3 regions of the Halomonas sp. B23F22_3 genome follow, and region 1 is predicted to be linked to each of the others. Evidence: riboswitches for the same ligand, from Rfam matches in the RefSeq annotation. Region 1 holds a riboswitch; each other region holds the start of a gene.

Region 1 (7,700 bases):
GTCGTCGGTGCTGGGTGCCGAGCGTCGCTCAGCGCGGCGAGAACATGTCGTCGCCGACCTCGTCGATGAAGCGCTCGGCCTTGCGGACCATCAGGGTGTCGCAGGCCTCGCGGCCGGGCACCATGTCGGAGCGCTCGAAGCGGTGCTCGAGCATCTCGCCGGCCTGCTCCTCGCTCGAGGGGACCGGCTTGCGGATCCAGCCGCTGACGCGATACTGCCCGCCCTGGTCGGCGGGCTCGGAGACGATCAGATAGCCCTTGTATTCGACCGGCTCGGCGGCGGGCGCGCCCTTGGGCTCGCCCTCGTGGCCCCCGAACAGGCCGGACAGCAGCTTCTTCAGCATGGAACCTCCTGACAGAAAGACGCCGGCACGAAGCCGGCGTCGGGGTGGTTCAATCCTGGCGGCGACCCTTGCCGGCGGCGATGCGCAGGCGCAGGGCGTTGAGCTTGATGAAGCCCTCGGCATCCTTCTGGTCGTAGGCGCCGGCATCGTCCTCGAAGGTCGCGATGGACTCGTCGAAGAGCGAGGCGTCGGACTTGCGACCGGCGACGATGGCGCTGCCCTTGTAGAGCTTCATGCGCACCACGCCGGAGACATTGCGCTGGGTCTCGTCGATGGCCGCCTGCAGCATGCGACGCTCCGGGCTCCACCAGTAGCCGTTGTAGATCACCTCGGCGTACTTGGGCATCAGCTCGTCCTTGAGGTGCGCCTCCTCGCGATCGAGGGTCAGCGACTCGATGGCGCGGTGGGCACGCAGCATGATGGTGCCCCCCGGCGTCTCGTAGCAGCCGCGGGACTTCATGCCCACGTAGCGGTTCTCGACGATGTCGAGACGGCCGATGCCGTTGTCGCCGCCCATCTTGTTGAGCTTCTCGAGCACCTCATGGGGCTTCATCGGCACGCCGTCGATGGCCACGATGTCGCCCTTGTCGAAGGTCAGCTCGACGTAGGTCGGCTGGTCCGGGGCGGCCTCCGGCGAGACGCTCCAGCGCCACATGTCCTCCTCGGCCTCGGCCCAGGGGTCCTCGAGGAGGCCGCCCTCGTAGGAGATGTGCAGCAGGTTGGCGTCCATGGAGTACGGCGACTTCTTCTTCTTGGAGGAGAAGTCCACCGGGATGTCGTGCTGATCGCAGTAGGCCATCAGCTTCTCGCGGGAGTTGAGGTCCCACTCGCGCCACGGGGCGATCACCTTGACGCCCGGCTTCAGGGCGTAGGCGCCGAGCTCGAAGCGCACCTGGTCGTTGCCCTTGCCGGTGGCACCGTGGGAGATGGCGTCGGCGCCGGTCTGGTTGGCGATCTCGATCAGGCGACGGGCGATCAGCGGGCGCGCGATGGAGGTACCGAGCAGGTACTCGCCCTCGTAGATGGTGTTGGCGCGGAACATCGGGTAGACGTAGTCGCGCACGAACTCCTCGCGAAGATCCTCGATGTAGATCTCCTTGACGCCCAGGGCCTGGGCCTTGGCGCGCGCGGGCTCGACTTCCTCGCCCTGGCCGATGTCCGCGGTGAAGGTCACGACCTCACAGTCATAGGTTTCCTGCAACCACTTGACGATGACGGACGTGTCCAGGCCGCCGGAATAGGCGAGCACGACCTTCTTGACATCGGACATGCTGAGGCTCCTTTAGGCTAACGATCATGAAAGGGGGGATTATAGCGCGACGAGCCTCCAGCGAACACCAGCGACGGGACGCGCTGCGGCCAAGCTGGTAGACTGCCGCGGTCTAGAGATACGATGCCCCAGACAAGGAGAGGTGCATGAGCGAGGCGATGGCCCGCGAACTCATGGCGCAGCGGTTCCGCAGCTTTCTGCCCGTGGTGGTGGACCTGGAGACCGGCGGCTTCAACGCGCAAGGTGACGCGATCCTGGAGATCGCCGCGGTAACCCTGACCATGGACCCGGAAGGCAACCTGCTGCCCGATGCCACCTATGCCTACCATGTCACGCCCTTCGCCGGGGCCAACGTGGAACAGTCGGCACTGGACTTCACCGGCATCCGCCTCGACGACCCGCTGCGCCAGCAGGTCGCGGTCAGCGAGGCCGAGGCGCTGGGCGAGATCTTCCGCCCGGTGCGCAAGGCCATCAAGTCCCACGGCTGCACCCGCGCCGTGCTGGTCGGCCACAACGCGGCCTTCGACCACGGCTTCCTGAACGCCGCCGTGGCGCGCTGCGGCATCAAGCGTAACCCTTTTCATCCCTTCTCGAGCTTCGATACCGCGTCGCTGGCCGGCCTGGTCTATGGCCAGACCGTCCTCGCCCGCGCCTGCCGGGCCGCCGGCATCGAGTTCGACAACAGCGCTGCCCACTCGGCCCGCTACGATACCGAGCGCACCGCCGAGCTGTTCTGTGCCATGGTCAATCGCTACAAGGACCTGGGCGGCTGGGACCTTGCGCAGCGCGAGCAGGGCCTGGAAGAGGCCTGACGCCCGCTCCCGCCCCTGCCCTGCTGTTGCTCAGGTCCGAACACGAAAAACCCCCGCCGGCGTGCCGGCGGGGGTTTTTCATCGCCTGGAAGGCGGTGCCGACCTCAGGCCTGGGCGTCGCCCTCGCCGTCCTGGGCACGCGCGGCCGCGGCCTTGATCAGCGTCTCCAGCTCGCCGGACTGGTGCATCTCGGCGACGATGTCGCAGCCGCCGACCAGCTCGCCCTCGACCCACAGTTGCGGGAAGGTCGGCCAGTTGGCGACCTTGGGCAGCTCGGCGCGGATATCCGGGTTGTCCAGCACGTTGACGAAGGCGAAACGCTCGCCACAGGCCATCAGGGCCTGGACGGTCTGGGCGGAGAACCCGCACTGGGGCAGCTGGGGCGTGCCCTTCATGTAGATCAGGATGGGGTTCTCGCCGATCTGGCGCTGGATGTTCTCGACGGTAGTGCTCATGACGTCTCCCTTACTCGTTTACTGGACTCGCCTGCCGGGCGACCCGGGGGGATTCGGGCAATACCCGACCGTGCGGGTCGGCCTTGTGGATACCGCCATTCTACTGATGCCGGGCGCGTTGCGCATCCCCCGTGGGCTGGCTAGGATGGTCGTTTTTCCCCGTGGAGCGACCCCATGGCCATCCGCCATTTTCTCACCCTGCTCGATCTCAGTCCTGACGAGCTGCGCTACCTGATCCAGCGTGCCATCTCGATCAAGAACGGCCTGAAGACCCACGGGCCCACCTACACCCCGTTCGCCAACCGTACCCTGGCGATGATCTTCGAGAAGTCCTCGACGCGCACCCGGGTCTCCTTCGAGACCGCCATGGCGCAGTTCGGCGGCCACGCGCTCTTCCTGTCGTCGCGCGACACCCAGCTCGGCCGCGGCGAGCCGATCGGCGACACCGCCCGGGTGCTCTCGGAGATGGTCGATGCGGTGATGATCCGCACCTTCTCCCACCAGGGCCTGGAGCAGTTCGCCTCGGCAAGCGCGGTGCCGGTGATCAACGCCCTGACCGACGACTACCACCCCTGCCAGCTGCTCGCCGACGTGATGACCTGGACCGAGCTGCGCGGCAGCGTAAAGGATCGCACCGCGGTGTGGATCGGCGACGGCAACAACATGTGCCACTCCTGGATCAACGCCGCCCGCCAGTTCGATTTCCGGCTACGCATCTGCTGCCCCGAGGGCTACGAGCCGCGCCAGGACATCCTCGACGCCGCCGGCGATCGGGTGAGCATCGTGCGCGACCCGCGGGACGCCGTCGCCGAGGCCGACCTGATCACCACCGACGTCTGGGCCTCCATGGGCCAGGAAGAGGAACAGGCCAAGCGTGAGGCGGACTTCGCCGACCTGCAGGTCAACGAGGCGTTGCTCGATCACGCCCGGGAAGACGTGCTCTTCCTGCACTGCCTGCCCGCCCACCGCGGCGAGGAGATCAGCGAGACCCTGCTCGACGACCCCCGCGCCGTGGTCTGGCAGGAGGCCGGCAATCGCCTGCACGCCCAGAAGGCGCTGATCGAGTTCCTGCTGCTGGGGCGCGTGGAGAGCTGACGGCGGTGCGACGAGGGTCGTCTTATACCTTGGTATGACATCGACCTTCGTCGCATGTATAATGCGCTGCAGCAATCCCGTTCAGGAGATGCGGCAGCATGAATCACCCCACTACCAGCGGCATGCAGCGCAGCCTGCGACAGTGCCTCTCTCACATGGCCGCCATGCTCTATCGCCACGGCCACGTGCTCGAAACGGTCACCGTCAGCCACCGCGGCCTCGATCGCCAGGCCCTGAAGGCCCTGGGGTCGGCCTCGAGCGACTGGTCACAGTGCCAGAAGGTCCTCGAGAACAGCCAGGCCGCCACCTGGAACGACCAGCAGCGCCTGGTGCTGACCGGCCTCGGCCGCGAGCTGCTGTTCGACATGTTCGGCGAAGGTGCCGCCGACTGCGCCTGAGCCCAGGCCCTGCTCGAACGCAGACAGTGACAGAAGACGATGCCCGGGCGCGCCCTCGATTGCGCGCCCGGGCATTTTTGGTTACGTTGTGACGACTTGTCGGGGAGCCCCGGCACGCTCATGGAGACGTGCACGGGGGCTGAGATCGGTACGGCCGAACCCGTTGAACCTGATCAGGTTGATGCCTGCGGAGGGAACAAGCTGTCGTCTCGCCTAGCAGCCCCCTGTCGTCATCCAGCCTGTTCCTCCACGTCTTCTGCTGGATGGACAACGCCATGACACACCCCACCGAGAGCACCATCGCCGTGGCCGGCGCCGGCCTGCTGGGCCGTCTGGTGGCCTGGCAACTCCTGCGCGACGGTCATGCCGTCACCCTCTATGACGCCGGCGACCTCGAGCACCCCGCCGCCGCCGCCTGGACGGCGGCCGGCATGGTGGCGCCGCTGTGCGAGACCGCGGTCTCCGAACGCAGCGTCTATGAGATGGGCCGCTTCGCCCTGGCCCAGTGGCCGCGCTGGCTGGAGGCGCTCGACGCCGGCTCGCTATGGCATCACCAGGGCAGCCTGATGGTGGCCCATGCCCAGGACATGGGCGAGCTCACCCAGTTTCGCCGCGACCTCGCCCACGTGCTCGGCGACGAGCCGCCCTGCCAGGCGCTCGACGACGCCGAGATCCACCGCCTGGAACCCGACCTGGCGGCGGGCTTTCGCCAGGGGCTCTACCTGCCGGACGAGGCGCACCTGGACAATCGCGCCCTGCTCGAGCGGCTGCTGACCGAGATTCGCCGACTGGGCGGGACCTGCCATGCCCACTGCCCGGTGGACACCTTCCCCGGGGAGATCGAGACCCGCGATGGCCGCCATGCCTTCGATCTGGTCATCGACTGTCGCGGCACCGGCGCGCGCCAGCATCATCCCGGCCTGCGCGGCGTTCGCGGCGAGACACTGCACGTGCAGACCGCGGAGATTCGGCTCTCGCGCCCGGTCCGCCTGATGCATCCCCGCTACCAGCTCTATGTGGTCCCCAAGCCCGACCAGCGCTTCGTCATCGGCGCCACCCAGATCGAGAGCGAGGACCGCTCCCCCGTCTCGCTGCAGTCCTCCCTGGAGCTGGGCAGCGCCCTCTACACCCTGTCGCCGGCCTTCGCCGAGGCGCGCATCCTGGAGCAGGGCGTCAACCTGCGCCCCGCCTTCCGGGACAACCTGCCCCACGTCACCCGACGTGACGGCCTGATCACCGCCAACGGTCTGTTCCGCCACGGCTACCTGCTGGCACCGGCGGTGGCCTGCCACCTGCTGGCCAGCATCCGTGGCCGCGGCGAGCAGCCCTTCGCCGAGACCCTCACCGTACATCCGCCCCAGGAGAGTGCCGCATGACCGAGATCACCCTGAGCCTCAACGACGAGACCGCCCGTCTGCCGGCCGACACGACCCTGGCCGATGCCCTGGACGCCTGGCATTACGCCGAGCGGCGCGTGGCCGTGGCGATTAACGGCGAGTTCGTGCCCCGCTCGGCCTACGCCGAACGCGTCCTCGATGACCGCGATCGCATCGATATCGTGGCCCCGGTGGGAGGCGGCTGATGAACGCACTGCAAGACGATACCCTGACCCTCTACGGCGAGAGCTTCTCGAGCCGCTTCCTGCTCGGCACGGCACTCTATTCGTCGCCCGCGGTAATGGAGGCCTCCATCCAGGCCGCCGGCTGCGACATGGTGACCCTGGGGCTGCGCCGCCAGAACCCCGCCGAGGGCGACGGCGACGCCTTCTGGCAGATCCTGCGCGACAGCGGCTGTCGGCTGCTGCCCAACACCGCCGGCTGTCACTCGGCCCGGGAGGCCATCACCCTGGCCCAGATGTCCCGGGAGATGTTCGACACGCCCTGGATCAAGGTCGAGGTGATCGGCGACGACTACAACCTGCAGCCGGACCCCTTCGGCCTGCTCGAGGCCTGCCGGACGCTGATCGACCAGGGCTTCAAGGTGCTGCCCTACTGCACCGACGACCTGGTGCTCTGTCAGCGCCTGCGCGATGCGGGCTGCCAGGCACTGATGCCCTGGGGAGCGCCCATCGGCACCGGCCGCGGCCTGATGAACCGCTACGCCCTGGAGACCCTGCGCCAGCGCCTCGACGTGCCGCTGATCATCGACGCCGGCCTCGGCGCTCCCTCCCAGGCCGCCGAGGCCATGGAGATGGGCTTCGACGGGGTGCTGCTCAACACCGCCGTGGCCAAGGCCCACCGGCCGCCGCTGATGGCCGAGGCCTTCGCCGAGGCGATCACCGCCGGGCGCAAGGCGCATCTCGCCGGGCTGATGCAGCAGCGCCAGACCGCCAGCCCCAGCACGCCGACCGTCGGGCAGCCGTTCTGGCATAGCGGCGGCTGACGGGCAGCCCCACCCCGCACACACACCGCCCCGCGACGCGCCGAAAGGGATGACGGCGGGCCGGGGATGTCTGCTATCGTCGGGTGAATCGACACCAACGACAGGAGGCACCCCGTGAGCAGCGAACGCGTTCCCGAGACCATGGCGGCCATGCTGCTGACCGGGCATGGCGACGTCGACCGCCTGGTCTATCGCACCGACGTTTCCGTCCCGACCCCGGCCCGCGGCGAGGTGCTGGTCAGGGTCACGGCGACGGCCAAGAACAACACCGACCGCAAGGCGCGCGAAGGCCTCTACCCCACCAAGGACAAGGGCGAGGTGACCTCCTTCGCCATGGGCGGCTCGCCCACCCTGACCTTCCCGCGCATCCAGGGGGCCGATGTGGCCGGCCGCGTCGTCGCCGTGGGCGAAGGCGTGCCAGCCGCACGCCTCGGCGAGCGCGGCCTGCTCGATTTCAACCTCTACCCCGATGCGCGCCGCGATCTCAACCTGATGCCGGACTACTACGGCCACGGCGCCGACGGCGGCTTCGCCGAGTACGTCGCCGTGCCGGCGGACCAGTTCCATCACGTGCCCAATCCCGAGCTCGCCGATGCCGAGCTCGCCGCCATGGGCATGTGCTCCTACCAGACCGCCTATCACATGATGACCTCGGCCCGCGTCGCCGCCGGCGAGCGAGTGCTGGTCACCGGCGCCAGCGGCGGCGTGGGCACGGCGCTGATTCAACTCTGCCGAACCGTCGGCGCCATCCCCTATGCGGTGAGCCAGCCCGACAAGGCCGACGCCCTGCGCTCGCTCGGCGCCGAGGCGGTCATCGACCGCGGCGACCTGCCGACCTTCGTCGACCGGGTGCTCGAGGCCACCGACGGCACCCCCATCGATGCGGTGATGGACCTGGTGGGCGGCGAGATGACCGACCGCTTCATCGACACCATGATCGTCGAC
Region 2 (7,700 bases), on a different contig from region 1:
TGAACTGCTGGCCAGCATCGGCACGGCCCTGCAGCGCGGCGACGATACCCAAGGGCCGGTGGTGCGCCACCCCTACGAGAGCAAGCTGATCTTCCAGGCCTGGGGTGGCGAGACCCTGCTACTGCGTTCCGCCGAGGCCCCCGAGGCCCCGCTCACGACGCTGCGCAACGGCTTCGGCAGCGCTCGCCTCGACGACTACGAGTGGCGGGTCTTCGCCCTGGACGCCCCCGGCAGCCCGCGGCGAGTGCTGGTGGCGGAGCGCGAGGACGTGCGCGGCGAGCTGGTCACCGCCATCGCCCTGCGCACCCTGATGCCGGACCTGCTGGGCCTGCCGGTGCTGGGCCTGCTGCTGTGGTGGGCCATCGGCTGGGGCCTGCGGCCGCTGTCGCAGCTGGCCGAGCAGATCCGCAGCCGCGACCCCCAGAACCTGCAGCCGCTGATCATGCACCGACTGCCCCGGGAACTGGAAACCATCGCCGGCGCCCTCAACCGGCTGCTCGAGCGGATCCGCACCCTGCGTGCCCGGGAGCAGCGTTTCATCGCCGACGCCGCCCATGAGCTGCGCACGCCGCTGGCCGTGCTCGACCTGCACGCCCAGAACGCCCTGGCCGCCGATGACCCCGAGGATCGCCGCGAGGCGCTGGACAAGCTGCGCGGTGGCGTGGCCCGAGCCACGCGGATGGTCTCGCAGCTGCTCACCCTGGCCCGCCTCGAGCCCGAGCAGGAGGGCGACGGCCGGGTACGCGAGATCGCGCTGCTGCCCGAGGTGCGTGAGGCGCTGGCCAAGCTGATGCCGCTCGCCGTGGACGCCCGCCAGGAGCTGCAGCTGGAGGCCGACGAGACGGCGGACTGGCGGCTCGAGGTGGAGCCCGGCACGGTCGACACCCTGCTGCAGAACCTGGTCGGCAACGCCCTGCAGCACTCGCCGGCGGGTGCGCTGATCCGCATCGTGCTCACCGCCAGCCGCGACGCCCTGACGATCAGCGTGGAGGATCAGGGACCGGGCATCCCGGCGGACCAGCGCCAGCAGGTGCTGGAACGCTTCCACCGCAGCGGCCCCGGCGCCGGGGCCGGCCTGGGGCTCTCCATCGTCGACCGCCTGCTGCAGCGCCATCGCGGCAGCCTGCGACTCGACGAGGCCCCGGGCGGCGGCCTGCGCGTCACGACCTCGCTGCCGCGGACCCAGCACGGCACCTGATGGCGACACCGCCATGGCCGCGATCGGGCGTGCCGGACCGGCGGTCGCGCCTTCCGACGACGGTCAGTCGGCGTCTCGACGGCCGGGGCCTTGCGTCTCCCCGGACGCGCTCCCGGCCAGGTCGGGGCGCGACTCGTACGCCACGTCATGATCGCGCAGGTAGTCGCGGATCAGCTGTCTCACCACCTGAGAGGGCGTCAGGTCCTGTGCCGCACACAGCTGCTCGAAGGCGCGTTTCTTGTGCGGGTCGATCAGCAAGGTCAGGCGTGCCGTCTTCTTTTCCATGACGAGTCTCCGAAGCATTATCATCAAATGTTAATGCCCGCTCTCTTCCTGGGCAACGGCAGAGGCCCTCTGTCGACCATGCTAATGACATGTTAATGTCGTTAACATAACTGACCGGCTCGACCTCCAGGGAGGATCCCCGCATGGCACGCTACCGACCGCCTCTCCCCGCCATCGCCACCGGACTGCGCGCGGCCTGGCGAGACGGCTACGGCCTGGACGACCTGCGCCGTGACAGCCTGGCCGGGCTGACCGTCGGCACCGTGGCGGTGCCGCTCTCCATGGCACTCGCGATCGCCACCGGCGTGCCTCCCCAGCACGGGCTCTACACGGCGATCGTCGCCGGCGTGCTCATCGCGCTGACCGGCGGCTCACGCTTCAACGTCTCGGGCCCGACGGCGGCCTTCGTCGTCATCCTCTTTCCCATCGTCCAGCAGTACGGCCTTGGCGGCCTGCTAATCGCCTCGATGATGGCCGGCATGATCCTGGTTGCGCTGGGCATCACCGGCATGGGCCGTCTGATCCAGTACGTCCCCTATCCGGTGGTACTCGGCTTCACGGCGGGCATCGCGGTGGTGATCGCGGTGCTGCAGCTGCCCGACTTCCTGGGCCTGCAGGTCGAGCTGGGCGAGCATTTCGTCGACAATCTCGGGCAGATCGCTATCTCGTTGCCGACCGTGAAGCCTATCGAGCTGGGGGTCGGCCTCTTCGCCCTGGGGGTCATGCTGCTCTGGCCACGCCTGGGGCTTCCGCTGCCCGCGCCGCTGGTCGGTCTGGTGGCCGGGGCCCTGGCCGCCTATGGCGCCAACCTCTGGCTGGCCGGCTCCGGGGCGGAGGTGGAGACCATCGCCTCACGCTTCACCTGGGAGGCTCAGGGCGAAACGGGTGGCGGCATCCCTCCCATCGCGCCGAGCTTCATCGCTCCCTGGCGGCTGCCCGGCGCGGACGGCGAGCCGCTGGCGCTGGACTTCGCCTTGATTCGCGCCCTGCTGGGGCCGGCCTTCGCCATCGCCCTGCTGGGGGCGATCGAGTCGCTGCTGTGCGCGGTGGTGTCCGACGGGCTGACTCGGACCCGACACGACCCCAATGCCGAGCTGATCGGCCAGGGGCTGGGCAACATCGTGGCGCCGCTGTTCGGCGGCATCACCGCCACGGCGGCCATCGCCCGGACCGCCACCAACATCAGAAGCGGCGCCCGCTCGCCGATCTCGGCCGTGGTGCACGCCCTGGTGGTGCTGCTGGCGGTGGTGGCCCTGGCGGACCTGCTGGGGCGGGTGCCGATGGCCGCGCTGGCGGCGCTGCTGTTCATCGTCGCCTGGAACATGAGCGAGGCCCGTCATGTCCTGCACACCCTGCGCTCGGCCCCGCCGGGGGACGTGGCCATCCTCGCGACCTGCTTCACCCTGACCGTGCTCTTCGACATGGTGCTGGCCGTGGGGGTAGGCATGGGGCTGGCCGCCGCCCTGTTCATCCGGCGCATGGCGCTGCTCACCGAGACCCGTCGCGTCGATGACGCCCTCCCTGCCCGCCTCGGGGCGCTACCCGACGCGATCGCCCTCTACGACGTCAACGGCCCGCTGTTCTTCGGCGCCGCCGAGAAGGCCCTCACCTCGCTGCATGGGGTGGATCCCCAGGTGCGGGTCGTCATCCTCGACATGCACGACGTGCCGAGCATGGATGGCACCGCCATCGTGGCGCTCAAGTCGCTGATCGGTGAGATGCACCGCGAAGGCGTCTCGCTGGTACTGGTCGGCCTACCGACAAGGATCCTCGTCAAGCTGCGCCGGGCGGGCATCCGCCGGACGGCCGGCCGACTGACCTGGTGCCAGGAGCTCGTGCATGCCCGGAGCGTGGCACTGCGCTGGCTCGACCGGACCGCCTGAGCATCGCAGGGGCCCCTGACACGCGACGGTCATCTCTCCTTAAGCGGTCGTTAAGACGCTTTCCGTAGCGTCAGGGTCCGGGGCCGATGTGCGGCCCGACCACGACGAGGAGACGACCGCATGAGCACGATCACGCTGGATGCCATCCCCACCCAGGCCCGGCAGGCCCGCGGACTGGTCGTCGCGGGCCTGCTATTGTTGGCCCTCGGCGCGCTGCTGGTCGGCTGGCAGCCGGTAGCGGTGCCACTGGAACTGGTCGCCCTGGGGGCGTCTGGGCTGGTGCTGATGTTGCCCGGGGTGATCCAGCAGGAGGAGACCATGGAGGCCCTCTACTGCCTGACCCTGGCGAGCCTGATCACCCTGGCAGGCATTCAGCTGCTGGCCTGACCCCCGCTCTTTACAGCCGCCGGGGCGACACGGATAGTGGGGCCTGACGACGGGGGCGCCGCGGCGATTGGCCACGGCTGAGACGCACCCTTGGAACCTGACCCGGACAATGCCGGCGTAGGGAGTCGTGCCGCGCCGGCCGCCGCCGCGCGACACCTCCCCGCCGGGGAGGCCCCATGCACCACATCGATCCCGCCGCGCACCTGGCCCGGGTGCGCGAGACCCGCCCACTGGTCCACAACATCACCAACCACGTGGCCATGAACAGCATGGCCAACGTGCTGCTGGCGCTCGGCGCCTCGCCGGCCATGGTCCACGCCCGCGAGGAAGCCGCCGAGTTCACCGCCCTGGCCGGCGCCCTGACGATCAACATCGGCACCCTCTCGCCCCACTGGGTCGATGCCATGGAGGCCGCCGCGCTGGCCGCCGGAGAGACGGGGCGACCCTGGGTGCTCGACCCGGTGGCGGTCGGCGCCACGCGCTACCGCCGCGAGACCGGCGCGCGACTGCTGGCGCTCTCGCCGGACGTGATCCGCGGCAACGCCTCGGAGATTATCGCCCTGGCGGGCGGCGCCGGCGGCGGACACGGCGTGGACAGCACCGCCCCCTCCGAGGCGGCCCTCGCGGCCGCCCGCCGCCTGGCCGAGCATACCGGCGGCGTGGTGGCGGTGACCGGCGAGGAGGACCTCGTGACCGACGGCCGGCGCCTCGCCCGGGTGCACGGCGGTCACCCGCTGATGCCCCGGGTCACCACCCTGGGCTGTGCGCTGACCGGCGTGGTGGCGGCCTTCCTGGCAGGCGCCGACGACCATTTCGAGGCGACGACGGCGGCGCTCGCCGGCTACGCCGTGGCCGGCGAGCTCGCCGGCGAGGTGGCCCGCGGCCCCGGCAGCTTCGCGGTCGCCTTCCTCGACGCCCTCTATCACCTCGACCACGAGGCCCTCGCCGAGCGGGCCCGCCTGGAGATGACCGATGCCCCTTGATCTCTCACTCTATCTCGTCACCGACGCCGGCCTCTGCGCAGATCACGGCCTGGAGGAGACCGTCGCCGCCGCGGTGCGCGGCGGCGTGACCCTGGTGCAGCTGCGCGACAAGCACGCCAGTGACGCCGAGATGATCGAGCAGGCCCGCCGCCTCAAGGTGCTCCTCTCCGGCACCGGCGTACCGCTGATCATCAACGACCGGCTGGAGGTGGCGCTCGCCGCGGGCGCCGACGGCCTGCACATCGGCCAGGACGACGGCGACGTGGCCCGGGCCCGCGCCGCGCTCGGTCCGCAGGCGATCCTCGGGCTCTCGGTGCAGACCCACGAGCAGCTCGCCCGCCTCGACCCGAGCGCCCTGGACTACCTCGGGCTCGGCCCGGTGTTCGCCACCCCCAGCAAGCACGACCACGCCGAGCCGCTGGGCTTTCACGGCCTGGCCGCCCTGGTCGCGGCCAGCCCGCTGCCGAGCGTGGCCATCGGCGGGCTCAAGGTCGAGCACGCCGAGGAGGCGTACCGGGCGGGCGCCGGCGGCCTGGCGGTGATCTCCGCCATCTGCGGCACCCCGGATCCCGAGGCCGCCGCCCGCGCCTTCCCGCGCCGCTGACGACGCACCCCATATGATGACGTGCCCCTTCAGCATGACGCCCCTCTCAGGGAGGGGCGTCGTCGTGACGATGGGCAGGCGAATCAGTGCGCCAGCATCTCCCGCACGATGCCGTCACCGTCCAGGTGCGAGGGATAGTAGGTCGGCCAGTGCGTGACCTCCTCCAGCAGTGCCTCACGATCGTCACCCCAGTAGAGGTGGAAGTGGTCCGCGTCGGTCGGGGTGATGGCATGGTCGCTGAACTGGATATAGCGCGGTAGCGCATCGCCGCCGGTTTCGAGCTCGAAGACGTATCTCACGCCTCGATTGCCGGCTGCGTAGGTCAGAACCTCGTAGCCGTCGTACACGTAGTCGCCGGACCTCGCCTGTCCATTCTCGTGGAAGGTGACGGAATTCCCGTCGATCACGAGGCGATCGACGTCGGTCCGATAGCCCCTGTCGTAGTACTGCTTGATCTCTTCGGCCGTTTTCTCGGCGCTCCGCTCTGCCTTGTGGGCCAGCACCTCATCGAGGGTGCCATCCTGCAGGTAGGGGTAGAGCGACTGCCAGTCGCCTGCCCAGTCTGACAGTGACCGGTCCTCGATCTGGCGATCCGCGAAATACCCCGCGTAGATGTCGTCATCGTGATCGTGGCTGTGGCTCTGCTCGTGCTCGTGCTCGTGCTCGTGCTCGTGCTCGTGCTCGTGCTCGTGCTGAGCAGCATCGTGGTCGTGCTGATGGCCAGCGTGGTCTTGCCCCTGGGCCGTCGTGCTCAGCAGCAGGAGGCCCGCTAGCGGGGTGAGAAGGCGAAATGGATGGCGTGTCATGGGATCTCCCGGTCGGATAGGTGGACGCTGCTTCAAGCGCAACAAGATATGTTATAACATAACAATAAAGCCACCCTCATACCCGAAGGGGCCACGCCATCTAGAGGACGACATCGGCGTCGCCACGATGCGATGCGACGCCGGCTACCCGACGCCGTGCCGGCCGTCGGGTCTGGGTGATGCGCCGAACGCCCTTAAGCCTCTCGTAAGCTCGATGTTCGATGATGCGACGGTCCTCCCGCCATCGGCGGCCGGGGGACAGCATCGGCCACCGTCTGGGTGGCCGTTCGATACCGACACTCTGGAGGTACTGACATGAAGCGCACCCTGATTACCGGCATCCTCGTCTCCGGCCTGATGGCGGTCAGCCTGACGGCCCTCGCCGGGCCGACCTGCACCGAGGCGCCTCAGGAGGAATGGATGAGCGAGGAGGCGATGCAGCAGCAGATCGCCGACATGGGCTACGAGATCAAGGAGTTCAAGACCACCGACGGCAACTGCTACGAGATCTACGGCTGGGACGATCAGGAGCGCCGCGTCGAGATCTACTTCAATCCGGTCGACGGCAGCATCGTCAAGCAGGAGATCGACTGAGGGAGGCCGCATGATGAGAGCCAAGGCGAGTCGTCGGCGGGTCCGCGTCTGGGATCCGCTGGTGCGCATCGTGCACTGGTCGCTGGTGGCGGGCGTGGCGGCCAATGCGTTTCTCACCGAAGAGGGCGAGCGCTGGCATCAGTGGATCGGCTATGGCGTGGAGGCACTGATCGGCGTGAGGATCCTGTGGGGGTTCGTTGGCCCCTGGCCGGCCCGCTGGACGAGCTTCTGGCCGACCCCCGGGCGCCTGCGCGCGGCGATCGCCTCTGGCACGGGGGGCTCGGCGGCCGCGTCGCCCCCAGGGATCACCCACACCCCGCTGGGGGCCGTGATGATGTTGACGCTGCTGGCCCTGCTGCTGGGGCTCGGTGCGACCGGCTTCATGATGGAGGAGACCGACCGCTTCTGGGGGGTGGAGTGGGTCGAGGAGACCCATGAGCTGATGAGCAATGCGATCCTCGTGCTCGTGCCGCTTCACGTGCTCGGCGCGCTCTGGGAGAGTCGCAAGCGCCGCGACAACCTCATCGCGGGCATGCTCCACGGCGACCGGCACGCCCCCGAGGAGACGGCCTCACGCTGATCGGCCCTGCCCGGACCGGCCACGCAGAGCACGCCCCCCCTGGCCCGGACGTGCCGACAGGCCGCCGGCGATTCCTGCTGACGCCGGTTCCCGCCTGGCGGCACGAGCCTCAGGCCGTAGGCCGGCGCTTCAGGGTGGTGCGCCGCTCGTGGTGGGCGATCGCCAGGCCGCTGGCGATGATCATCGTGCCGCCGACGAAGACCCACAGATCCGGCACCTCGCCCCAGAACCACCACCCCAGGCCCACGGCCCACAGCAGGGCCGTATAGTCGAAGGGCGCGACCAGCGCCGCCGGGGCGTAGCGAAACGCCAGGGTCAGGCCGGTCATGGCGCCCACCCCGAGCACCCCCGCCACCAGGAAGGCCGGCCAGTGCAGCGGG
Region 3 (7,700 bases), on a different contig from region 1:
GTGGGCCAGCGCCTCGTTGAGCCGGCTCGCATAGCTGCTGTGGGGGCTGGGGGCGAGCCCCTCGATCACCACCAGCTCCGGGGCGTCGCCCGCCTCCGGCAGGGCGACCCGGGCATGGCGCTCGACGGCTTCTTCCATCAACTCGTCGGCGCGCTCGTCGCGCAGCAGGCGCTCGAGCCGGGCCTGGGGCAGCGGAGCGGGCGGGTCGAGGCCCAGGGTGCTGGCGGCCAGGGCGCAGGAGCGATCGGGTCCCTGGCCGTTGATCTCGTCCTGGCGGAACGGCTTCATGAAGCCGGCCTTGAGCCCGAGGGTATCCAGGGCGCGGAGCAGGCCCAGGCAGGCGGAGGTCAGGCCGACGCCGCTGTCGGTGGGCACCAGCAGGAGGTTGCGGGGGTCGGGTCGGCGATCGCTCGGACGGTCATTCGGGCGGTCACTTTGGCTCATGGGGGACGGCCTCTTCCTTCAGCAGCTGGCGGGTTTCCTCGGCGATGCGCCCCTCCTCGTCGGTGGGGATGACCCACAGCTCGGGGGCGCGGCCGTGCTCGCCGGAATCGATGCGGCCTTCTCGACCGCCCACGGCATCGGCATTGGCTCGGGCGTCCACGCGCAGGCTGAAGTGACGCAGCTGCTCGACCACCCGGGCGCGCACGTCGCTGTCGTTCTCGCCGATGCCGCCGGTGAAGACGATGCCATCCAGACGCGGCAGGGCGCAGGTGAGCCCCGCCAGCGACTTGGCCAGGCGATAGCAGAATACCTCGATGGCAAGCTCGGCGCCCGCGTGGTGCTCGGCGGCGGCCTGGTGCAGGCGGCGCATGTCGTTGGAGAGCCCGGAGAGGCCCAGCAGCCCGCTCTCCTTGTTGAGCAGGGTGTCGATGCGCTCGAGCGACCAGCCCAGCTGGCGGGCCAGGTGGGCGTGCAGGCCGGGGTCCACGTCGCCGCTGCGGGTGCCCATCACCAGGCCCTCCAGCGGCGTCAGGCCCATGCTGGTGTCGACGCTCGCCCCCTGCCAGACCGCGCAGGTGGAGCAGCCGTTGCCCAGGTGCGCGATCAGCCAGCCGCCATGGCGGCGCTCGCTCAGGGCGCCGACCCGGGCGCTCACGTAGGCGTGGCTGCTGCCATGGAAGCCGTAGCGGCGAATGCCGTGCCGCCGGTAGAGCGTGTCCGGCAGCGCATAGCGATAGGCCCGAGGGGGCAGGGTCTGGTGGAAGGCGGTATCGAAGACCGCTACCTGCGGCAGATCGGGGAACAGTGCCTGGGTGGCCGCCATGCCTTCGAGGTTGGCCGGGTTGTGCAGCGGCGCCATGGCCACGGTGGCCTCGATGGCCCGCTTCACCGCGGCGTCGATGCGGGTGGCGCGGGTGAAGCGCTCGCCGCCGTGAACGACGCGATGCCCCACCGCCACGGGATGCTGTCCCTCGAGGCCCTCGAGGATCTCCGCCATGGCGTCGGCATGGCGGGCCCCGTGCAGCGGCCGCGAGAACGGACGACCCTGGCCATCGATGCCCGTGAGGCGCGCATCCTCGCTGCCCAGGCGCTCGGCCAGGCCGGAGAGTCGTGGCTGATGGAAAGCGTCGGGCACCAGGGCATACTTGATCGACGAGGAGCCGCAGTTGATGACCAGTACCGGGTCGTTCATGGCACATCCTTTCGTGTCGAGGGGAGCGGGGCCGGATTCCTGCGAAATTAACACGTTGCGAGTCGGTAAACAGTGACGTGGATCGCGGACGGCGACGCAGGCGCTGCTCTTACTTGTGCGACGCCGCGGCTCGTCGCATGGAGGTGAGCATTGCACCTTGGTCGAAGGTGTACCAGAATGAAGGCGTGTATGAAAACAGTGTTTTCTAACTGGAGAGCTGCCATGAAGACCTTCACGATCTCTGCCGTATCCGCCGCCCTGCTGCTGGCCGGCACTAGCGCCTTGGCTCAGGGCAGCCCGATGAACTACGACCCGAGCCCCTACCTCGGCGGCGACGCCCTGTTCTGGGAGCTGGATCCGGACCGCGGCCCCGGCAAGGCCGACAGCACCGGCCTGCGCCTGCGCGGCGGCGTGGCCTTCAACGACTACTTCGCCCTGGAGGGCCATCTCGGCGGCGGTGGCTCCGACGGCAGCGTCGAGCTCGACTACCTGGCCGGCGCCTACGCCAAGGGCATCCTGCCCATCACCCCGGACTTCCGCCTCTACGGCTTGGCCGGCTTCACCGAGGTGGACTTCGACGTCGACGATGAGACCGGCTTCTCCTGGGGCGGCGGCGCCGAGTTCGACGTGGCACCGAACCTCGCCCTCGGGGCCGACTACGTCCGCTACCTGGACGAATCGAACTACACCTTCGATGCCGCGAGCGTCGGGATGACGTTCCGCTTCTAAGCGTCCGGCGCGCGTCCGCCGCGCCATGATAAAACGCCCCCGCCGGAGAGCCGGCGGGGGCGTTTTTCATGTCGCGATAGGAGCCGACGACCGTCTTTGACGGCAACGGTCGCGGCGTCGTCTCAGACCTCCTTGTAGAGCTCGGCACCCTCCTGGCGGAACCGTTCGGCCTGCTCCTGCATGCCACGCTCCATTGCGTCCTGGTCGCCATTGAGGTCCTTCTCCTTGGCCTCGCTCTTGAAGACCGAGTCGCGGACCTCCTGGCTGATCTTCATCGAGCAGAACTTGGGCCCGCACATCGAGCAGAAGTGCGCCACCTTGGCGGAGTCCTTGGGCAGGGTCTCGTCGTGGTACTCCCGGGCGGTGTCCGGATCGAGCCCCAGGTTGAACTGGTCCTCCCAGCGGAACTCGAAGCGCGCCTTGGAGAGCGCGTTGTCGCGGCGCTGGGCGGCCGGGTGCCCCTTGGCAAGGTCGGCGGCGTGGGCGGCGATCTTGTAGGTGATGATGCCGGTCTTGACGTCGTCCTTGTTGGGCAGGCCCAGGTGCTCCTTGGGGGTCACGTAGCAGAGCATGGCGCAGCCGTACCAGCCGATCATCGCCGCGCCGATGCCGGAGGTGATGTGATCATAACCGGGTGCGATGTCGGTGGTCAGCGGCCCCAGGGTGTAGAAGGGCGCCTCGTCGCACTCGGTGAGCTGCTTGTCCATGTTCTCCTTGATCAGGTGCATGGGCACGTGGCCGGGGCCCTCGATCATCACCTGGACGTCGTGCCGCCAGGCGATGCGGGTCAGCTCGCCCAGGGTCTCCAGTTCGGCGAACTGCGCCTCGTCGTTGGCGTCGGCCACCGAGCCCGGGCGCAGGCCGTCGCCCAGCGAGAAGGCCACATCATACTGCTTGCAGATCTCGCAGATCTCCTCGAAGTGGGTGTAGAGGAAGCTCTCCCGGTGGTGGAAGAGGCACCACTTGGCCATGATCGACCCACCGCGCGAGACGATGCCGGTGGTGCGCTTGGCGGTCAGCGGCACGTAGCGCAGCAGCACGCCGGCGTGGATGGTGAAGTAGTCCACGCCCTGCTCGGCCTGCTCGATCAGGGTGTCGCGGAACACCTCCCAGGTGAGGTCCTCGGCCACGCCGTTGACCTTCTCCAGCGCCTGATAGATCGGCACGGTACCGATCGGCACCGGGGCGTTGCGGATGATCCACTCGCGGGTCTCGTGGATGTTCTGCCCGGTAGAGAGATCCATGATGGTGTCCGAGCCCCAGCGGATGCCCCAGGTCATCTTGTCGACCTCGTCCTCGATGGAGGAAGTGACCGCCGAGTTGCCGAGGTTGCCGTTGATCTTCACCAGGAAGTTGCGGCCGATGATCATCGGCTCGGACTCCGGGTGGTTGATGTTGCAGGGGATGATCGCCCGGCCGGCGGCCACCTCGTCGCGCACGAACTCGGGGGTGATCTCCGCCGGCAGGCGCGCGCCGAAGCCCTGGCCGGCGTGCTGGTGGCCGAGGATGCGCTCGACCTCCTGAGTCCCGAGCGCCTGGCGACGCTGGTTCTCGCGAATGGCGATGAACTCCATCTCCGGGGTGACGATCCCCTGGCGGGCATAGTGGAGCTGGGTGACGTTGCGGCCTTGCTTGGCGCGACGGGGGGCACGGGTCAGGTCGAAGCGCAGGTTGGCGAGCATCGGGTCGTTGGCCCGGCGCCGGCCGTATTCGGAGGTCGGGCCGTCGAGCCATTCGGTGTCACCGCGTTCCTCGATCCAGTCGCGGCGCAGCTCGGCAAGGCCCTGGCGCAGGTCGATCTCGGCCTCGGGATCGGTGTAGGGGCCGGAGGTGTCGTAGACCAGCAGCGGCGGGTTGGCCTCGTCTTCCCCGGAGGTCCCGGTCGGCGACAGGCTGATCTCGCGGAATGGGACGCGGATGTCCGGGCGCGAGCCCTCGATATAGACCTTGCGCGAGCCGGGCAGCGGCTGGATGGCGGCCTCGTCGACGCGGGCACTCTCGGCGAGGAAATGGGCGGTCTTGCTCATGGTGTTCTCCCTAGGATTGTCAGGGTCTTGTCAGGGAGGACACAGGCGGGAAGGACAGGGGCCATGGCGTCGGGGCACACGGCCTGTCGCTTGATCCCTACGCTGGTCCTAGCCAGTTCAGGTTCAACGGGATCCATGCTGGCAAGCGCATGGTCTCAGCCGTCATCAACGGCGCCCCGTCAAGCGTGGTGGTCGGGCAATCTCGCGATTCCCCTTCTATCCCGTGGGTGGGCGGCCTGACCAGAACCAGCCCGGGACGACAGGTGGGACCAGCTCAGAGGCGCCGGTCGAGCCCCATCTGCCAGAAGTCGATCTCGAGCCGGGTGGCGTCGCGGAATACCGCGGTGAGCTCCGCGAAGCGCGCCGGCGTCACCTCCGCCAGGCGCGCGTCCAGCCAGGCGCGCTCGTCCGCCATGGCCTGCTGGAACGTCTCGCTCTCGTACATGGCGATCCAGGCGTCATAGGGGTTGGCGGCGCCGCGCACCGTGGTGGTGCGGCCGTTGAGCCACCGGGCGATCTCGCCGTAGCCGACCAGGCAGGGGGCCAGCGCCACGTGCAGGTCCAGCAGGTCGCCGCGGTGGCCGGTGTCGAGCACGTAGCGCGTGTAGGCCAGCGTCGCGCGCGCCTCGGGCAGGCGCGCCAGGTCCTGCTCCGAGATGCCCCAGCCGCGGCAGTAGTCCACGTGCAGCCCCAGCTCCACGTCGAGGATCGTCTTCAGGCCCTCGAAGGCGTGGCGTAGCTCGCCGAGGTCGCGGCTCTTGTAGGCGGCCAGGGCGTAGGCCCGGGCGAAATGGATCAGGAACAGGTAGTCCTGCTGGAGGTAGTGGCGAAAGGCGCCTTCCTCGAGGGTGGCGTCGCCGAGCCGGCGCACGAAGTCGTGCTCGATATAGGCGCGCCAGTCGTCCTGGCAGGCCGCGGTGAGATTGTCGAATCGGTAGCCCATCATGCCTCCGGTCGGGGGGAGATCCGGAAGCGGGGCGGGGGAGGGTGGCCAGGGAAGGTGCCGAGGGGGCACTGGTCACCGCTTGATTCCTACGCCGGTACTAGCCGGATCAGGTTCACGGGACCAGCGCTCGGTGTCCTGAGTCTGTTTCGACAGTCTCTCGACACCCCGCGCCATCTCAGCCGGCTCTACCGGCACCCCGTCAAGCGAAGCACTTACCTTAGCATCCTGGCGTCGTCTTGCCACCCTCCGGGGGGGAGGCCGGTGTCGTCTCGCCGGGGTGCGGGGGCGGCGCGTCATTCCGGCTCGGCGTCCAGCCACTCGACCCACTCCTGGCGCTCAGGAAGGGTCAGCTCGCTGGCGGGCCGAGCGCTGGCATACCACTCGCGGACGTTGCGCAGCTGCCATCGCCGGCGGTCGCCATCCAGCTCGATGCCCAGTCGAAAGGGCCCGTAGCGGGCGAGGGCGCGGCCAGACAGGCGGGCATCGCGCAGGGCGACGTTGGCCAGCAGCTCCAGCCGACTGCCGCCCTGCACGGCGAGGTCCTCCAGGCGGAGGGTGTCGTCGTCGAACATCACGCGCGCCTTGCCGCGCACCTCGCCGAGCGTCAGCCTGTCGCGCAGCCAGCCCCGCTCCCGGGTCGAATCGACGAACAGGTTGACCAGCAGGCCACTGTCGCGCATGGCCAGGTCGAGCCGGGCGTCGAGGGACAGCGGTGCCTCCCAGCGCATCTCTCCCTCGGGGACCTCGAGGCGCGCCCACCAGCCCCGGGTGAGGCCGCCGGCGGCGTCCTCCAGTCGCACGTCGCGCATGCTCAGCGTGGAGCCTGCCACATCGAAGCGCAGCGTCTCCAGGTCGCCATCGGAGAGGCGCGTCGTCAGCGTCAAGTTGCCCTCCAGGACCTGCTCATCGATGGCGAGGCGGGCGTCGGAGGCGTGAAGCTGCAGGCTGCCCTCGGCCCCCAGGCCCTCCAGCCGCAGGTGGGTGGCCATCGTCGCCTGGCCCGAGAGGAAGGCGATGCCGGCATCTTGGGGCAGGTAGTCGTTGAAGGCGGCGAGATCCGGTATCGCCACATCGGGCATGTCGATGCGCGTGCTGAGTGCCTCCAGGCCCTCACTGGGGTCGAGGTGGGGCGACCGGCTGCGGATCTCCAGCCGGCGGCCGTCGATCAGCGCGTCGCTTCCCCCCTGGCGGCGCAGGCCGAAGCGGGGCAGGGAGAGGTGCAGCTGCGCGCCGGGGGCGGTGGTCTCGAGCACCAGCGAGCCGTCGCCGAAGGCCTCGTAGTGCAGGAAGCGCACGGCGAGCCGGTCGGAGTGCACGCGAAGCCGGCTTTCCGGCATCACCTCGCCGTTCGCCAGGTCGAGGTCGAGGCTCAGGCGTCCGCCCCCCTCGACGCCCAGGCCATGTTCGTCAGGCAGAAAGGCATTGAGGAAGCCGAGACGGTCGAGCTGGCCATCCAGCCGCAAGGTGCCGGCCAGAGGGCGGCGTGGCGCCTCCCGGCCGGGCCAGTCGAAGCCGCCCTCGAGGCGCGCCCGGGGCAGCACCAGCAGGGTGCGAAGCGTCTCTCCGCGACGCGACGAGGCGGTCAGGGCCAACCGGCTGCCGGACAGGTCGACTCGCTGGCGGTCGGGAACGATCTCGCCAAGCTCCAGGGTCACGTCCAGCTCGCCCTGGAACTCCTCCTCCAGCAGGCGGCCCCTGATCTCGTCGCCGGCGAGGGTGATGCGCCCGCGGCCCCGGTCGTCCTCCAGCACGATGCGCCCGCGGCTGTCGGCCCATCCGGCCGCCAGCTCCAACGGCGCAGCCTCCGGCAGGTAGGCGTCGAGCACCGCCACATCGGGGATGCGCGCGCCGTGCCACTCCGCCGTCAGCGAGCGGGAGCCCGGGAACGGCGCTCGTGCACTCGCCGTGCCGGTGAGGGAGAGCCGCTCGGCCTGGAAGAGCCGGCGGCCATCTGCGAGGCGGGTGAGATCCACCTCATTGAAGACGAGGGCGAGGTCTGCCTGCGGATCGGTGCCGTCGGGGCGCAGGGTGAGCAGCGCCCGACCCTCGCCGCGGGCATGGACGCCCAGGAAGCGCGCCCCCAGCGCCTCGGAGTGCACCTCCAGCTGGCTGCCCTCCAGCGGCTGCCCCTCCTGGATGCGCAGGGTCCCGGCGAGCCGGCCGCCGCCTTCCAGGGCGAGTCCGACGCCGTCGAAGCGTTCGGCGAGGAAGGGGGTGAGCATGCCGAGATGGCCCACCCGACCATGTAGTTCCACGTCCGCCGACCAGGGCGGGGCGGCGTCGGGCGGGAGGGCGTCCGCCGGGGCTCGCCAGGCCCGCGGGAGCTGGAACCGAGCCGTGGGCAGTTGCAGCTCGGCGGTGA

What was found. A riboswitch is a leader RNA that binds a small molecule or an ion and turns the genes downstream of it on or off. The one in region 1 is predicted to bind thiamine pyrophosphate.
Region 2: another riboswitch for thiamine pyrophosphate. It lies ahead of thiM (hydroxyethylthiazole kinase); the one in region 1 lies ahead of thiO (glycine oxidase ThiO).
Region 3: another riboswitch for thiamine pyrophosphate. It lies ahead of thiC (phosphomethylpyrimidine synthase ThiC); the one in region 1 lies ahead of thiO (glycine oxidase ThiO).

The regions. Positions count from the first base shown of each region.
Region 1 covers NZ_JBIEKG010000006.1:192,970-200,669, forward strand. The annotation lists gene ACGTNG_RS15195 (HlyU family transcriptional regulator) at 29-343, opposite strand; gene ACGTNG_RS15200 (argininosuccinate synthase) at 393-1,613, opposite strand; gene rnt (ribonuclease T) at 1,760-2,425, shown strand; gene grxD (Grx4 family monothiol glutaredoxin) at 2,530-2,880, opposite strand; gene argF (ornithine carbamoyltransferase) at 3,055-3,975, shown strand; gene ACGTNG_RS15220 (hypothetical protein) at 4,074-4,373, shown strand; TPP riboswitch at 4,464-4,586, shown strand; gene thiO (glycine oxidase ThiO) at 4,649-5,749, shown strand; gene thiS (sulfur carrier protein ThiS) at 5,746-5,955, shown strand; gene ACGTNG_RS15235 (thiazole synthase) at 5,955-6,755, shown strand; gene ACGTNG_RS15240 (alcohol dehydrogenase catalytic domain-containing protein) at 6,897-7,700, shown strand, end outside.
Region 2 covers NZ_JBIEKG010000003.1:484,401-492,100, reverse strand. The annotation lists gene ACGTNG_RS08675 (ATP-binding protein) at 1-1,198, shown strand, start outside; gene ACGTNG_RS08670 (ribbon-helix-helix protein) at 1,262-1,483, opposite strand; gene dauA (C4-dicarboxylic acid transporter DauA) at 1,627-3,366, shown strand; gene ACGTNG_RS08660 (hypothetical protein) at 3,487-3,753, shown strand; TPP riboswitch at 3,795-3,894, shown strand; gene thiM (hydroxyethylthiazole kinase) at 3,930-4,736, shown strand; gene thiE (thiamine phosphate synthase) at 4,726-5,340, shown strand; gene ACGTNG_RS08645 (metal-binding protein ZinT) at 5,424-6,146, opposite strand; gene ACGTNG_RS08640 (PepSY domain-containing protein) at 6,462-6,740, shown strand; gene ACGTNG_RS08635 (cytochrome b/b6 domain-containing protein) at 6,751-7,320, shown strand; gene ACGTNG_RS08630 (DMT family transporter) at 7,430-7,700, opposite strand, start outside.
Region 3 covers NZ_JBIEKG010000002.1:11,191-18,890, forward strand. The annotation lists gene pta (phosphate acetyltransferase) at 1-444, opposite strand, end outside; gene ACGTNG_RS03730 (acetate/propionate family kinase) at 431-1,636, opposite strand; gene ACGTNG_RS03735 (porin family protein) at 1,859-2,365, shown strand; gene thiC (phosphomethylpyrimidine synthase ThiC) at 2,488-4,392, opposite strand; TPP riboswitch at 4,470-4,581, opposite strand; gene tenA (thiaminase II) at 4,667-5,335, opposite strand; TPP riboswitch at 5,405-5,547, opposite strand; gene ACGTNG_RS03750 (hypothetical protein) at 5,632-7,700, opposite strand, start outside.